Regions from separate parts of the Aurantimonas sp. A2-1-M11 genome, predicted to be linked through region 1. Evidence: riboswitches for the same ligand, from Rfam matches in the RefSeq annotation. Region 1 holds a riboswitch; each other region holds the start of a gene.
The links. Region 1 has a riboswitch for thiamine pyrophosphate ahead of thiD (bifunctional hydroxymethylpyrimidine kinase/phosphomethylpyrimidine kinase). Riboswitches for the same ligand answer to the same signal wherever they lie in the genome.

Region 1 (2,257 bases):
GGAGTGGCGACCAATGCGGAAACGCACGATCTCAACGGACTGCTGACGGCGGCCGACCGGGCGCTCTACCGGGCCAAGTCCATGGGCCGCGACCGTGTCGAAGACGCTGTAGCCGAGGGACTGTCGCAGACACGGAAGACGGAAGCAGCGTTCCGCCAGGCCTCCTGAACGGGATCCGTCCCGGCCTACCAGTGAATGTGGAAGTGATGGGTCGGGCCATGGCCCGATCCGACGTCGAGCCGGTCCGCAGCGGCAATGGCGCCGGCGACATAGGCCTTGGCGCTCCGCGCCGCGTCGAAAGCATTTCCGGTCAGTGCGAGTTGCGCGGCCAGCGCCGAGGACAGCGTACAACCGGTACCATGGGTGTTGCGGGTCACCATGCGCCGGCCCTCGAACCATTGCCGCCGCGCTGCCGTGACCAGGAGGTCCGGGCTCTCGTCTCCCGCCAGATGCCCGCCCTTCAGGAGCACGGACCGGCACCCCAGCGCCATCAGCCGGGTCGCGGCCCCGTCCATTTCGTCGCGGCTGGCCGCCTCCGCCGCATCCAGCAGGACGGCCGCTTCGGGCAGGTTCGGGGTGATCATGTCCGCCAGGGGAATGAGTTCGCTCCGCAGCGCGGCGACAGCCTCGCCAGTCAGCAGGCGGTCACCGCCCTTGGCGACCATCACCGGGTCGAGGACGACGTTGGGCGCCTCGTGCCGCCGCAAGGCATCCGCGATGGCGCGGGCAATCTCGGCGGTGGCGATCATGCCGATCTTCACGGCATCGACGCGGACATCCGCGAAAACGGTGTCAATTTGCCGGCTTATGAAGTCCGGCGAGACCAGTTCCACGCCGGTAACGCATTGGGTGTTCTGGGCCGTCAGGGCGGTGACGACCGCCATGCCATAGACGCCGTTCGCGGCAAAGGTCTTCAGGTCGGCCTGGATGCCGGCCCCGCCGGACGGGTCCGAACCGGCGATGGACAGGACATTGCGGATGGAAGGGGGTGGCGCGGGCTGCATCTTGTGTCGGCTCCTGGCCGACGGGGAGCCCGACCCGGCACGATGGGAGGCGCCGGAGTCGCGACTCCCTCCGCCGGCATTATCCGGGTCAGGTTCAAAGGGTGCATCTCAGCCCGCCGTTCCCGGCGGACGCCCCCGTCACGAAGTGAAAGTCTACAACACCGCCGCAGGCTGTGTCAGCAACCCGAGGGGCAGGAAGGCGACGGATCGCCTCCCCCGATCCGGCTCAGTCTTCCTGCACCAGGACGATGGTCCCCAGCGGCGGCAACGACAGCGGCACGGAGAAGGGCCGGCCATGGACCGAGACCTCCTCGGCTTCCTTGCCGCCGAGATTGCCGACATTGGAGCCGCCATAGATCTCGGCATCGGTGTTCAGCCGCTCGACCCATCGGCCGGGCAGCGGCACGCCGATGCGGTAGTCGTGGCGCGGCACGGGTGTGAAGTTCGAGACGATCAGCACCGGATTGCCCGCGCGGTCCTTGCGCATGAAGGCGATGATGCTCTGCTCGACATTCGACGTGTCGACCCATTCGAAGCCGGCCGGATCGCAGTCGAGTTCGTAGAGCGCCGGCAGTTCGCGGTACAGGGTGTTGAGATCGCGCACCAGCCGCTGCATGCCCTTGTGGCCCGGCTGGTCCAAGAGGTGCCAGTCGAGGGAACGGTCGTGGTTCCACTCGCCAACCTGCCCGAACTCGCCGCCCATGAAGATCAGCTTCTTGCCCGGATGGGTCCACATGAAGCCGAAATAGGCCCGCAGGTTGGCGAATTTCTGCCACTCGTCTCCCGGCATCTTGCCGAGCAACGAACCCTTTCCGTAGACCACCTCGTCATGGCTCAGCGGCAGGACGAAGTTCTCCGAATAGGCGTAAACCATGCCGAAGGTCATGTGATGGTGGTGGTAGCGTCGGTTGACCGGGTCTTCCTGCATGTAATGCAGCGTGTCGTGCATCCAGCCCATGTTCCACTTGAAGTGGAAGCCGAGGCCGCCGGCAAAGGTCGGGCGCGACACGTCCGGGAAGGCCGTCGATTCCTCGGCGTGGGTCGTCGCCTTGGGATAATACTCGCCGACCCGCTCGTTGGTGTCCTTCAGGAAGGCCATGGCCTCCAGATTCTCGCGCCCGCCATGGATGTTGGGCTCCCATTCGCCGTGCTCGCGCGAATAGTCGAGATACAGCATCGAGGCGACCGCATCGACGCGCAGCCCGTCGATATGGAAGCGGTCCAGCCAGTAGAGGCCGTTGGCGACCAGGAAG
Region 2 (2,257 bases), on a different contig from region 1:
CGTCGCCTACAGCAGCGAGTTCTGCAGCGGCCAGCTCGCCGCGGTCGCCGCGGATCTGGCGATCGCGCCGCTGCCGATCAGCGTGGCCTCGGGCGACATCGTCCGGCTGGGAGCCGAGCACGGCCTGCCGCGGCTCGGCGACTATCGCATGACGCTGGCGCGCCGCGACGGTGCCGGAGCGGTCGCCGATGCGCTGGCGGACCATGTGACCGCCAGCTTCCGGGCGATTGCCGAGCGCGGGACGCGACTGTTCGCCTGACGCGCGCACGGGCCGCAGCACGGCCTGACACCGGCATCGGTTTGCCGGGACGCATGATGCGTCGAAGCGGCAGGTCGAAGCGTTAGCCGATGCGGGATGCGCAGGCAGCGTGGGCGTCGTATGATCGCGGCGCTGCGCGAAGCGGCGGCGGCGGCGGGCCGCCATGCGGGGAGGGAGAGGGTATGCCGGGACTGGTCATCCGCGTCGTGGCGGCGCTCTTCCTGGGGCTCGTCTCCAGCCAGTCGCTCGAGTTCACCCAGCAATATCTGCAGCGGCTCGGCGGCGCGGCGGACGAATTGCGCCGGATCGTCGAACGCTTCGACGCCAGCGCGGCCGCCTCCGACCTGTCGCGTGGCGAAGCGGTGGAGCGGCTGCGCGAGAACCGCGACGCCTTCGTCGCCCGCCAGGGCACCGACGCCGGGCAGACGATCGCGCGGTTCGACGATGTCAAGCGCCGCTACCGGATGGTGGCGGAATCGGCGCCCCTGTTCCGCCCCTTCGTCGCGGTCGGCGACCCGGACTGGGAAATCGCCGAACGGGCGGCCGCCGATTATCGCCCGGCGCTGCCGATCACGGTGGAAGGACTGCTCCTGGCCGTGGTCGGATTCGGGCTCGGCTGGGCCATCGGGGCCGGCGGCCACGGTGCGGTCCGCATGCGGCGCCGCCGCCGCGAGCGCCGGCTGCCGCAGGGCTGAACCGGCTGCGCCGAGCCACCGAGCCGGAGTGCCCATTCATCATGGGGGGGGCGCGTGACGATGCCTCGGTCAGACAGACCGGTGCCGGGCATTGCGTCGGACGAAAGGCGCCTCGGCGCGCGGCGGCGTTGACAGCGCCGCTCCGGAGCCCCAGATTCGCCGTATCCAAGGGGAGTTCCGGCAGGGAACTGAGAGGCCATCGGCCGCCGAGAGGCGGCAGCGCGTGGCGACCCTTCGAACCTGATCCGGTTCAGACCGGCGGAGGGATGGAAGCTGGCGGGCCAGGCGCCCCGCCGCGGGCGCGCGCCGCCAGTCTTTCCCCTGTCGATCAGCCGGATCTCCGAGACGCGTCGAGGAGAGAGTATGGCCGACCGGTTCGCATGTACGCACGACGCCCGACGCGTCGGCGGGGCTTGACCATGCGCGTGGCCGTCATCGGGGCCGGCGTTGCCGGGCTCGTCACCGCATTGGAACTCGCCGAGCGGGGCGCCGATTTCGACGTCCACGAGGCCGCGCCCGAACTGGGGCTGGGGGCCGCGTCGTGGCTCGCCGGCGGCATGCTGGCGCCCCATTGCGAAGCCGAGAGCGCCGATCCCGCGATCGTCGCTCCCGGGCTGGCGGGGATCGCCTGGTGGGCGCGGCAGGTTCCCGAGGTCGTGCGCAACGGCACGCTGGTGCTGGCACCTTGGCGCGACCGGCCCGATCTCGACCGCTTCGCCCGCCGCACGCGCGGGCATGAGCGTCTCGACGCCGAGGCGATCGCGGCGCTGGAGCCCGACCTGTCCGGCCGATTCGACGACGGCCTGTTCTTCGCCGAGGAAGCCCATCTCGACCCCCGCCGCACGCTGCACGCGCTGGCCGAACGGCTGCGCGGGCGCGGCGTACGCCTGCATCTGGGCAGCCGTGTCGCGCCCGCCGACCTCGACCACGATCACATCGTCGATACCCGCGGCATCGCCGCGCGCCCGGATCTGCCCCGCCTGCGGGCGGTGCGCGGCGAGATGCTGCTGCTGCGCACGCAGGAGGTGTCGCTGGCGCGCCCGGTGCGGCTCCTGCATCCGCGCTCGCCGATCTATGTGGTGCCGCGCAAGGGCGGGCTGTTCATGGTGGGCGCAACGATGGTGGAGACCGACGACGACCGCGCCATCACCTTGCGCGGCACGGTGGAACTGCTCAATGCCGCCTATGCGCTGCATCCGGCCTTTGCCGAGGCCGAGCTGGTGGAAACCGGCAGCGGCCTGCGCCCGGCCTATGCCGACAACCTGCCGCTTGTGACGCGCCAGGCCCGGGTGGTCAGCCTGAA
Region 3 (2,257 bases), on a different contig from region 1:
GCGGCGTATCGACCTGAACCAGCCGGTCGAAGGCTTCCGGAAGTTCGACGCCGTCCAGCACGGGCAGCGTCCAGTTGGTCGTGGGGATCAGCGACTGCACGTCGGCGGACAGCATGAAGGTCAGGAAGCGCGTGGCGAGTTCGGGATGGTCGGTCTTCTCCAGCATCGCAGCCACCTCGATCTGCAGATACTGCCCCTCCGCAAAGCTTGCGGCCTGGTACCGATCCGTCCCCTCCTCGATCATGTGATAAGCGGGCGAGGTCGTGTAGCTCAGCACCATCGGCACCTCCCCGCTGGTGAACAGGCCATAGGCCTCGCTCCAGCCGGGCGTCACCGTCAGGATCCGCCGCGAGAGCTGCTTCCACTTCGCCGCCGCCTCGTCGCCATAAAGCTTTTTCATCCACAGCATCAAGCCGAGCCCCGGCGTCGAGGTGCGAGCATCCTCGATGGCGATCTTCATTTCCGGATCGCCATTGACCAGATCCTCAAGGCTCGCCGGCGGCTCGGCGATCGCCTGCGTATCGTAGACGAAGGCCAGATACGAATAGTCGTAGGGGACGAAGACCTCGTCCGAAAAGCCGGTCGGGACATCCAGCGCCGACAGGTCGACGCCGCTGGGCGAGAACAGGCCCGTCGCCTTGGCCTCGGGAATGAGATCGGTGGTCAGCCCCAGGACGACATCGGCCTCGGTCGACGGTCCTTCCAGCTTCAACCGGTTGAGGATCGCAACGCCGTCCTCGAGGCCGACAAATCGCAGGTCGCAATTACACACCGCCTCGAAGCCGGCTTCGATCTTCGGTCCCGGACCCCATTCGGGCGTGAAGCTCTCATAGGTGTAGACGGAGAGCACCGGCTTTTCGACTTGGGCGTCCGCCACCTTCGGCCCCGCAAGCAGGGCAGTGCAGGCGATGAGCCCCCAGGCTGCAAGCGCAAATTGATCGGAAAGTCTGGCCATTGCGGTGCCTTTCGGTGCGGCGGCCTTCGAAACGAAAGCGTCCGCGTGGCACCCACCGACGCTCGCATCCCTACGCCGGCATGATCCGGATCAGGTTCGTCGGGTCGGCCTGCGCCTCTCAGCCCGAAGGCACCCCGTGTGAGCAATTCCAGACTTAGAGGGCACACCGACCGCAGGCAAGGGCGCCGGCTTTTCTTGGCTTTACTAGTCCTATGGACGCAAACCTCGCTCCCAGTCCTGTCCCGAGTTTGGCGGCGTGGCGTGGGACGGCGCCACTTCTGCTGGACTGCCGACCACGTCCGTCTTCGTCCGGTAGCCTCACAGCTGGCAATTGGCCTTTTCCGGGCAATGCTATAGGCGAGCGACGATGTCGCGCTTTTCCGTTCTCCTTGCCGGCCATGTCGCCCCGACCCCCGATCTTGCAATCGCGATCGCCGGCACGCGGGTGATCGCGGCTGATGACGGCGTACGCCACGCCGCGGCGTTGGGCGTGACGCCGGAACTCTGGGTGGGCGATTTCGATTCCAGCCCGCCGCGGCCAGCGATCGAGATGACCAGCCTGCCGCGCGAACCCTACCCCCGCGACAAGGCGATGACCGATGGCGAGATCGCCATCGAGGCGGCACTGGCACGCGGCGCAAGCCGGCTGCTTCTCGTGGGCGCCCTCGGCGGGCCGCGCAGTGATCACGCCTTTGCCCATCTGATCCTGGCGCTGCGCTATGCAGCCCGCGGCATCGAGGTGGAGCTCTTCGACGGCATCGAACGCGCGTGGCCTCTCGGCCCGGACCGGCGATGCTTCGATCTGGTTCCCGGCGCGCAGTTCTCGATCCTGAAATTCTCGGACGTCTCGGGATTGACCATCACGGGGGCGAAATGGCCGCTTGAGGCCGTCGACCTGCCCTTCCACTCGATTCTCACCCAGTCGAACGAGGCGCTCGGCCCGATCACGGTGTCGCTCCGCGGCGGGGCCGCCCTGCTGCTCGCCCAAAGCGATGCGAACGTACGCTAACGCCACTCCCGGTCATCGCCGCCAGCGGGCTTGGCGAATACCCTCAGCTTCGACTATGTTGCATCGCGTGGGTCCCGTAGCTCAGCAGGATAGAGCATCAGATTCCTAATCTGAGGGTCACTGGTTCGAATCCAGTCGGGATCACCAACGTCATCAAAGACTTATGACGATACGGAATGTGGTAGCCAGTGAGCGGGGGACGGGGTGGGGACGGCTTGGTAATTTCCGCGACTCGATGACGACGCGGTTGCGCGTTGGTCAGAAGGGCAGCGGCCTGGGGTTTCGACCCAAAA

Region 2: another riboswitch for thiamine pyrophosphate. It lies ahead of thiO (glycine oxidase ThiO); the one in region 1 lies ahead of thiD (bifunctional hydroxymethylpyrimidine kinase/phosphomethylpyrimidine kinase).
Region 3: another riboswitch for thiamine pyrophosphate. It lies ahead of thiB (thiamine ABC transporter substrate binding subunit); the one in region 1 lies ahead of thiD (bifunctional hydroxymethylpyrimidine kinase/phosphomethylpyrimidine kinase).

Annotation. Positions count from the first base shown of each region.
Region 1 is NZ_JAZHLI010000041.1:39,081-41,337, reverse strand. Features, by position in the region: gene VQ042_RS17040 (GGDEF domain-containing protein) at 1-168, shown strand, start outside; gene thiD (bifunctional hydroxymethylpyrimidine kinase/phosphomethylpyrimidine kinase) at 186-1,004, opposite strand; TPP riboswitch at 1,053-1,151, opposite strand; gene glgB (1,4-alpha-glucan branching protein GlgB) at 1,231-2,257, opposite strand, start outside.
Region 2 is NZ_JAZHLI010000059.1:17,587-19,843, reverse strand. Features, by position in the region: gene VQ042_RS20080 (LysR substrate-binding domain-containing protein) at 1-259, shown strand, start outside; gene VQ042_RS20075 (DUF2937 family protein) at 442-954, shown strand; TPP riboswitch at 1,113-1,238, shown strand; gene thiO (glycine oxidase ThiO) at 1,374-2,257, shown strand, end outside.
Region 3 is NZ_JAZHLI010000015.1:54,574-56,830, reverse strand. Features, by position in the region: gene thiB (thiamine ABC transporter substrate binding subunit) at 1-955, opposite strand, end outside; TPP riboswitch at 1,006-1,102, opposite strand; gene VQ042_RS09285 (thiamine diphosphokinase) at 1,323-1,964, shown strand; tRNA gene VQ042_RS09280 (tRNA-Arg) at 2,035-2,111, shown strand.